2 linked regions of the Lactiplantibacillus plantarum genome follow. The protein of the gene in region 2 binds, or shares a complex with, the protein of the main gene of each other region. Links are inferred from orthologs where the notes say so. Each region holds a gene or a part of one and is shown on either strand. Other genes may lie near its edges.

Region 1 (3,313 bases), 420 kb from region 2 along the record:
CCCACCAACGATGAATAAAATGTTGGTCGTGTCAATTTGAATAAACTCTTGTTGGGGATGCTTACGCCCGCCCTGCGGTGGCACATTGGCAATCGTACCTTCCAAAATCTTCAAGAGGGCTTGTTGAACCCCTTCACCGGAAACATCCCGTGTAATTGAGACATTTTCACTCTTCTTGGCGATCTTATCGATTTCATCAATATAAATAATCCCTTTTTCGGCACGTTCAACGTCGTAATCCGCATTTTGCAGTAATTTCAGCAAAATATTTTCAACGTCTTCACCAACATAGCCGGCTTCGGTTAACGTCGTGGCATCCGCAATAGCAAATGGCACATCCAAAATTCGCGCTAAACTCTGAGCTAAGAAAGTCTTACCAGAACCAGTTGGTCCCACTAAGCTAATATTACTCTTTTGTAATTCAGGACCATCTTCGGTCTCTTCATCATTATCAGCCATGGCCTTAACCCTCTTGTAGTGGTTATAAACCGCAACTGATAGGGTCCGCTTAGCTTCATTTTGGCCGATCACGTATTGGTCTAACTCGTCTACAATTTCCTTTGGCGTTGGGATATCTGTTAATTCATGGGTTTGTTCTTCGCTAAACTCTTCATCGATAATTTCTTTACATAAATCGATACATTCATTACAGATATAAACGCCGGGTCCAGCCACGATCTTTTTAACTTGATCTTGTGATTTACCACAAAATGAGCAGTTCACAGGGCCGTTTGTCTCGGTATTTTCAAACATTCATTCTCACCTCATCGATGTATTTACATGGATTAATCATAACAGAAAAACTGAGCTAAAACCAGCTTAGGCACTGTCTTCTACGTCCACTACTATAACATGGACGAACCTAAACCCGAAATTATCTGTTCAATCATCCGGCTAACCACTTTGAAAACCGAATGATTCTCGCAGTAAATCACAGGCGTCAGCCAAATAGCTATTAAATTAATCTTACGATTAGCTGACGCTATGTAAAAGGGTCTCGGAAGAATTATTCTTCCAAGACCCTCGACTTGTATCTAATTGAATTAATTAGTTCTTGTCGCTGTCGTCTTTTTTGTCTTCTGCTTTGGCATTTTGCTTAGCAGAATCCGCAATCAAGTCAACGGCTTGGCGAATCGCAATGTCATGTGACAACATGTCATCCGTTAAAGCACCACGAACAGCACTTTCTTCCATGTTGTATTGACTAGCTAAATCCTTAACTTCGGCCGCAATTTCATCCTGAGATGGCTTGATGTTTTCAGCTTCAACAACCGCTTCTAAGACCAAGTTAGTCTTAACCCGGCGTTCAGCATCAGCAGCAAATTGCTTGTGCAAGTCGTCTTCAGTAGTACCAGTCAACTTGTAGTAAGTCTTTGGATCGATACCTTGTTGTTGCATATTAGCCAAGTATTGATCCATTTGACGATGAATATCGTCTTCTTTCATGGCATCAGGAATTGCTTGAATTTCAGCATTGTCAACCGCTTGGTTTAAAGCTTCGTCTTCAATTGCATCATGCGCAGCGGATTCCTTTTGTTCCTTAAGTTCGTCCTTGATCTTAGCTTTTAATTCTTCAAGTGTGTCAACATCTTCGTCAACATCCTTGGCAAATTCGTCATCTAATTCAGGGAGTTCCTTAGTCTTGACTTCATGAACTGTCACTTTGAAAGTGGCTTCTTTGTTTTGTAAGTCTTCAGCTTGGTAATCCTTAGGGAACGTTACCTTAACTTCAGTTTCGTCGCCAGCCTTGACACCAACTAATTGGTCTTCAAAACCAGGGATGAATGAGTTAGAACCTAATTCAAGTGAGTAGTTTTCTGATTCGCCACCTTCAAATGGTTCGCCATCAACGAATCCTTTGAAATCAATAACCACCGTATCGCCCTTAGCGGCTGGTTGGTCTTCCTTCAGAACTAATTCAGCTTGTTTTTCACGCCGTGATTCTAATTCGGCATCAACATCCTTAGCATAAACGCGAGTATTTTGACGCGTTACACTAAGTTCCTTGTATTGACCAAGCTTAACTTCTGGTTTAACCGTTACAACGGCCTTTAATACCCAAGGCTTACCTTTTTCCATGCTATCAACATCGATTTGAGGTTGATCAACTGGTTCGATTTCAGTTTCCTTGATTGCTTCTTCATATGCCTCTGGGAGCACGATGTTTAAAGCATCTTGATAAAGTGCTTCTTCACCATACATTTGATTGAAGATTTGACGTGGAACCTTACCCTTACGGAAACCAGGAACATTTAAGTTCTTTTTAGTCCGTTGGAAGGCCTTGTCGATACCTTCACTAATTTTATCAGCACCAATTTCGAATGTTAATTCGCCTTGGTTGCCTTCTTTCTTTTCCCACTTTGCAGCCATTGTATTCCCTCCGAAACATTATAATTTCTACAATTCTAGTCAATTGCATACTTGTTAAGTTTAACCTATCGACACCGTAAAGTAAACCAAATTGGCTAAAAAAGCGCGTAAGCTCGCGATTTATTGTTCGTTTTTCTTAAAAAAAGCGACTTGGAAGAAGACTTCCAAGTCGCTTAGATCAATCAATGAAAATCAGTTAGAGATTAGTCATCAATTTCTGAAACAACACCGGCACCGACAGTATGACCACCTTCACGAACCGTGAACTTGGTACCCTTTTCGATGGCAGCTGGTTGAATCAATTCAACAGTGAACGTTACGTTGTCACCAGGCATAACCATTTCAACGCCGTCTGGCAATTCAATAACACCAGTGATATCAGTGGTGTGGAAGTAGAATTGTGGACGATAGTTTGAGAAGAATGGCGTATGACGGCCACCTTCTTCTTTGCTCAAGATATAAACTTCACCCTTGAACTTCTTGTGGGTTTGGATCGAACCTGGCTTAGCCAAAACTTGGCCACGAACAACTTGTTCACGGTTAACACCACGTAATAACGCACCAACGTTATCCCCGGCTTCACCTAAGTCAAGTGTCTTACGGAACATTTCAAGACCCGTAACAGTTGACTTAAGAACATCTTCGTGTAAACCAACGATTTCAACTTCGTCGCCGACCTTAACAGTCCCACGATCGATACGACCAGAAGCAACAGTCCCACGACCAGTGATTGAGAAGACGTCTTCAACAGGCATCAAGAAAGGCTTTTCAGTATCACGAACTGGAGTTGGGATGTATTCATCAACAACATCCATTAAGTGCATGATAACCTTTTCTTGTTCTGGGTCGCCTTCAAGTGCTTTAAGCGCTGAACCACGGATAACAGGAATATCGTCACCAGGGAAATCGTATTCTGAAAGTAATTCACGTACTTCCATTTCAA
Region 2 (3,216 bases):
CGGTATGAAACTTGAGGCGCACCAACAGTGGCTTCAACATTAAATTCACGCCGCATCCGGTCAACGATGATATCCAAATGCAATTCACCCATCCCGGCGATCAAAGTTTCACCAGTTTCAGGGTTAGTTTCAGCCTTGAAAGTAGGATCTTCTTCAGAAAGCTTTTGTAAGGCAACGTTCATCTTATCTTGGTCAGCCTTAGTCTTAGGTTCAACGGCAACCTGGATAACTGGGTCAGGGAATTCCATTGATTCCAAGTGATATGGATGGTCAATCGAAGTCAATGAGTCACCAGTAGTCGTGTTCTTCAAACCAATTGCAGCGGCGATATCACCAGAGAAAACTTCTGGGATTTCTTTCCGTTGGTTAGAATGCATTTGAAGTAAACGACCAACCCGTTCACGTTTGTCCTTAGTGGCGTTCAAGACATATGAACCAGATTCCAAAGTACCTTGGTATACCCGGATGAAAGTCAAACGACCAACGAATGGGTCAGTAGCAACCTTAAATGCTAGGGCAGCGAATGGCTTATCATCACCGGCAATCAAGTCAACTTCTTCTTCAGTTTCAGGATCAGTAGCCTTGTATGGCTTAACATCAAGTGGTGATGGTAAGTAGTCCACAACGGCATCCATTAACATTTGAACACCCTTGTTCTTGAAGGCTGAACCAGCTAATACTGGGAAGAATTCAAGTGCTAACGTTCCTTTACGGATAGCAGCCTTAATTTCTTCTTTGCTGATTTCTTCACCGCCAAGGTACTTTTCCATGATGCCGTCATCGATGTCAGCTAAGGCTTCGATTAAGTCATCACGTGCAGCTTGGGCTTCTTCTTTGTATTCATCAGGAACGTCAACCGTATCCCATTCAGTACCAAGTTGATCTTCATCATAAAGGTCAGCCTTCATTTCGATTAAGTCAATGACCCCTTCGAAATTATCTTCGGCACCAATTGGTAATTGGATGGCGTGGGCGTTAGCTTGTAAACGATCATGGATCGTGCTTACAGAGTACTTGAAGTCCGCACCAATCTTGTCCATCTTGTTAACGAAAACGATCCGGGGAACGTTATACGTTGATGCTTGACGCCAAACTGTTTCAGTTTGAGGTTCAACACCTGATTGGGCATCCAATACGGCGATCGCACCATCTAAAACCCGAAGTGAACGTTCAACTTCAACAGTGAAGTCAACGTGCCCTGGGGTATCGATGATGTTAATCCGGTGGTTCTTCCACTGTGCAGTCGTGGCAGCAGAGGTAATGGTGATCCCACGTTCTTGTTCTTGGGCCATCCAGTCCATTTGTGAAGCACCATCATGGGTTTCACCAATTTTGTGAATTTTACCAGTGTAGTACAAGATCCGTTCAGTAGTCGTGGTCTTACCAGCATCGATATGGGCCATAATACCAATATTACGGGTCTTATCGAGTGAGAATTCTCGTGTATTAGCCATTAGAAAATGTGTTACTCCTCTCAATATAAATGGAATTAACAGTATAAAGTTTATTTCAAAAAATGACTACTATATGCGCGCATATAATAGTCACCTTTTTGTGATTAGTTAAAGGCGACCTTTAACCATCTCACGGAAATATTACCAACGATAATGGGCGAAGGCACGGTTGGCTTCAGCCATCCGGTGAGTATCTTCACGCTTCTTAACTGAAGCACCAGTATTGTTAGCAGCATCCATGATTTCACGAGCTAACCGGTCGGACATAGTGTGTTCGCCACGTGAGCGAGCATATTGAACGATCCAACGAAGGCCAAGAGTCGTCTTACGATCTGGGCGAACTTCGATTGGAACTTGGTAGTTAGAACCACCAACACGGCGGGCCTTAACTTCAAGTACTGGCATAACGTTCTTCATAGCTTCTTCGAAGACTTCCAAAGGATCGTTACCAGTTTGTTCTTTGATTTGATCAAAAGCATCATACAAAATAGTTGATGCGGTACCGCGCTTACCATCTAACATTAAGTGGTTAATTAAACGCGTTACTAATTTAGAGTTATACATTGGATCTGCTAAAACTTCGCGTTTTGCAGGTGCACCTTTTCTTGGCATTTAACTTACCTCCTTATTATTTCTTTGGCTTCTTGGTACCATACTTGGAACGGCTTTGGCGACGATCTTCGACACCAGCAGTATCCAAAGCACCACGGATAACATGGTAACGAACACCAGGTAAATCCTTAACACGACCACCACGAATTAAGACAACGCTATGTTCTTGGAGGTTATGACCAATACCAGGAATGTAAGCTGTAACTTCGATTAAGTTAGATAAACGTACACGGGCATACTTCCGTAAAGCCGAGTTAGGCTTCTTAGGAGTCATGGTACCGACACGAGTAGCAACCCCACGCTTTTGTGGCGCTGGGTTATTAGTTGCAACCTTCTTGTAACTGTTATACCCAAAGTTTAACGCTGGGGCATTTGATTTTGATACTTTAGACTTACGGCCTTTGCGAATTAATTGATTAATTGTTGGCATGTTCTAAAGTGTCCTCCTTCCAAATATCTGTTTTTTAAGTCCACACATCCAGGTGGTTCTTTTTTGAGTAAAAAAGAATGCCTGGAGCATGGTAATTGTGCGCTTAGCCGACCAGTCAGCATGTCTGTATTCCTGATACAGGAATCTGTCTGCAAAAAGCACCTTTACTAGACTATCATGACATGCCGAAGTTGTCAATAAATGTCCTGAAAAAATAGTGATGCTTTACATTGCGTAACTAGTGATGAAAGGTGGTCCTTCCATGTTAACCAGCAGTCTTTTTATTATTGGTCTCTGTCTGGGCTCATTCGTGACCTGTATGGCGGAACGCATCAGCAGCGGACACATACTCATTAGCACTCAACGATCACGGTGTCCACACTGTCGACATCAATTACGGTTCTGGCAACTGATACCATTACTCGGCATTCTGCTTCAACGGGGGCAGTGCTATGATTGTCGCACTCCTATCAGCCTCCGTTCCAGTCTAATTGAATTACTTTGTGGTGGTCTACTAGTTTCTAGCAGTGCGTCATTGTCATTGACGCTGCCACTGCTGATTAGTTACTTGGTATTGATTTTCAATAGTCTTACTGATTATCTCACTTTTGAAGTCTACCCGCTGACATTACTTCTTCCAGCCGGACTGGGCTTATGGCAACAACGGCCACCCCTGACGATCAGTCTCTACCTCGTACTTGCCTTACTAGTCGGGTTATA

What was found.
Region 1: the proteins of rpsG (region 2) and tig are in contact, whole or in part, in a crystal structure (PDB 3GTY), measured with the Thermotoga maritima proteins. The link is inferred for Lactiplantibacillus plantarum from one-to-one orthologs. Residues at the interface, in WP_004081843.1 of Thermotoga maritima: Lys34, Lys52, Lys55, Glu59, Arg62, Gln63, Glu66, Asn67, Lys69, Val71, Arg95, Ala109, Lys110, Lys111, Gly112, Arg113, Pro114, Glu117, Glu121, Ile124, Ala125, Tyr127, Asn128, Asn129, Thr130, Gly131, Lys135, Asp139, Arg142, Met143; in WP_004081061.1 of Thermotoga maritima: Glu122, Val124, Val129, Leu130, Tyr133, Glu188, Gly259, Ile262, Tyr263, Glu266, Ser270, Glu273, Gln274, Glu277, Arg308, Gln311, Ile312, Ser315, Tyr316, Glu325, Arg329, Arg336, Leu363, Phe366, Trp367, Arg373, Leu377, Arg381, Leu384, Glu387.

The regions. Positions count from the first base shown.
Region 1 is NZ_CP039121.1:1,952,439-1,955,751, forward strand. What follows is about bases 210-3,191. They hold tig (trigger factor), read right to left. Parts: upstream 2,371-3,191; coding sequence 1,048-2,370; downstream 210-1,047. Other genes in these bases: clpX (ATP-dependent Clp protease ATP-binding subunit ClpX), read right to left, coding at 210-753; tuf (elongation factor Tu), read right to left, coding at 2,574-3,191. Outside these bases: more of clpX, read right to left, coding at 1-209; more of tuf, read right to left, coding at 3,192-3,313. UniProt on the Bacillus subtilis protein: Involved in protein export. Acts as a chaperone by maintaining the newly synthesized protein in an open conformation. Functions as a peptidyl-prolyl cis-trans isomerase.
Region 2 is NZ_CP039121.1:2,368,458-2,371,673, forward strand. The notes cover bases 332-3,216. They hold rpsG (30S ribosomal protein S7), read right to left. Parts: upstream 2,067-3,216; coding sequence 1,596-2,066; downstream 332-1,595. Other genes in these bases: fusA (elongation factor G), read right to left, coding at 332-1,454; rpsL (30S ribosomal protein S12), read right to left, coding at 2,083-2,496; E5260_RS11255 (prepilin peptidase), read left to right, coding at 2,759-3,216. Outside these bases: more of fusA, read right to left, coding at 1-331.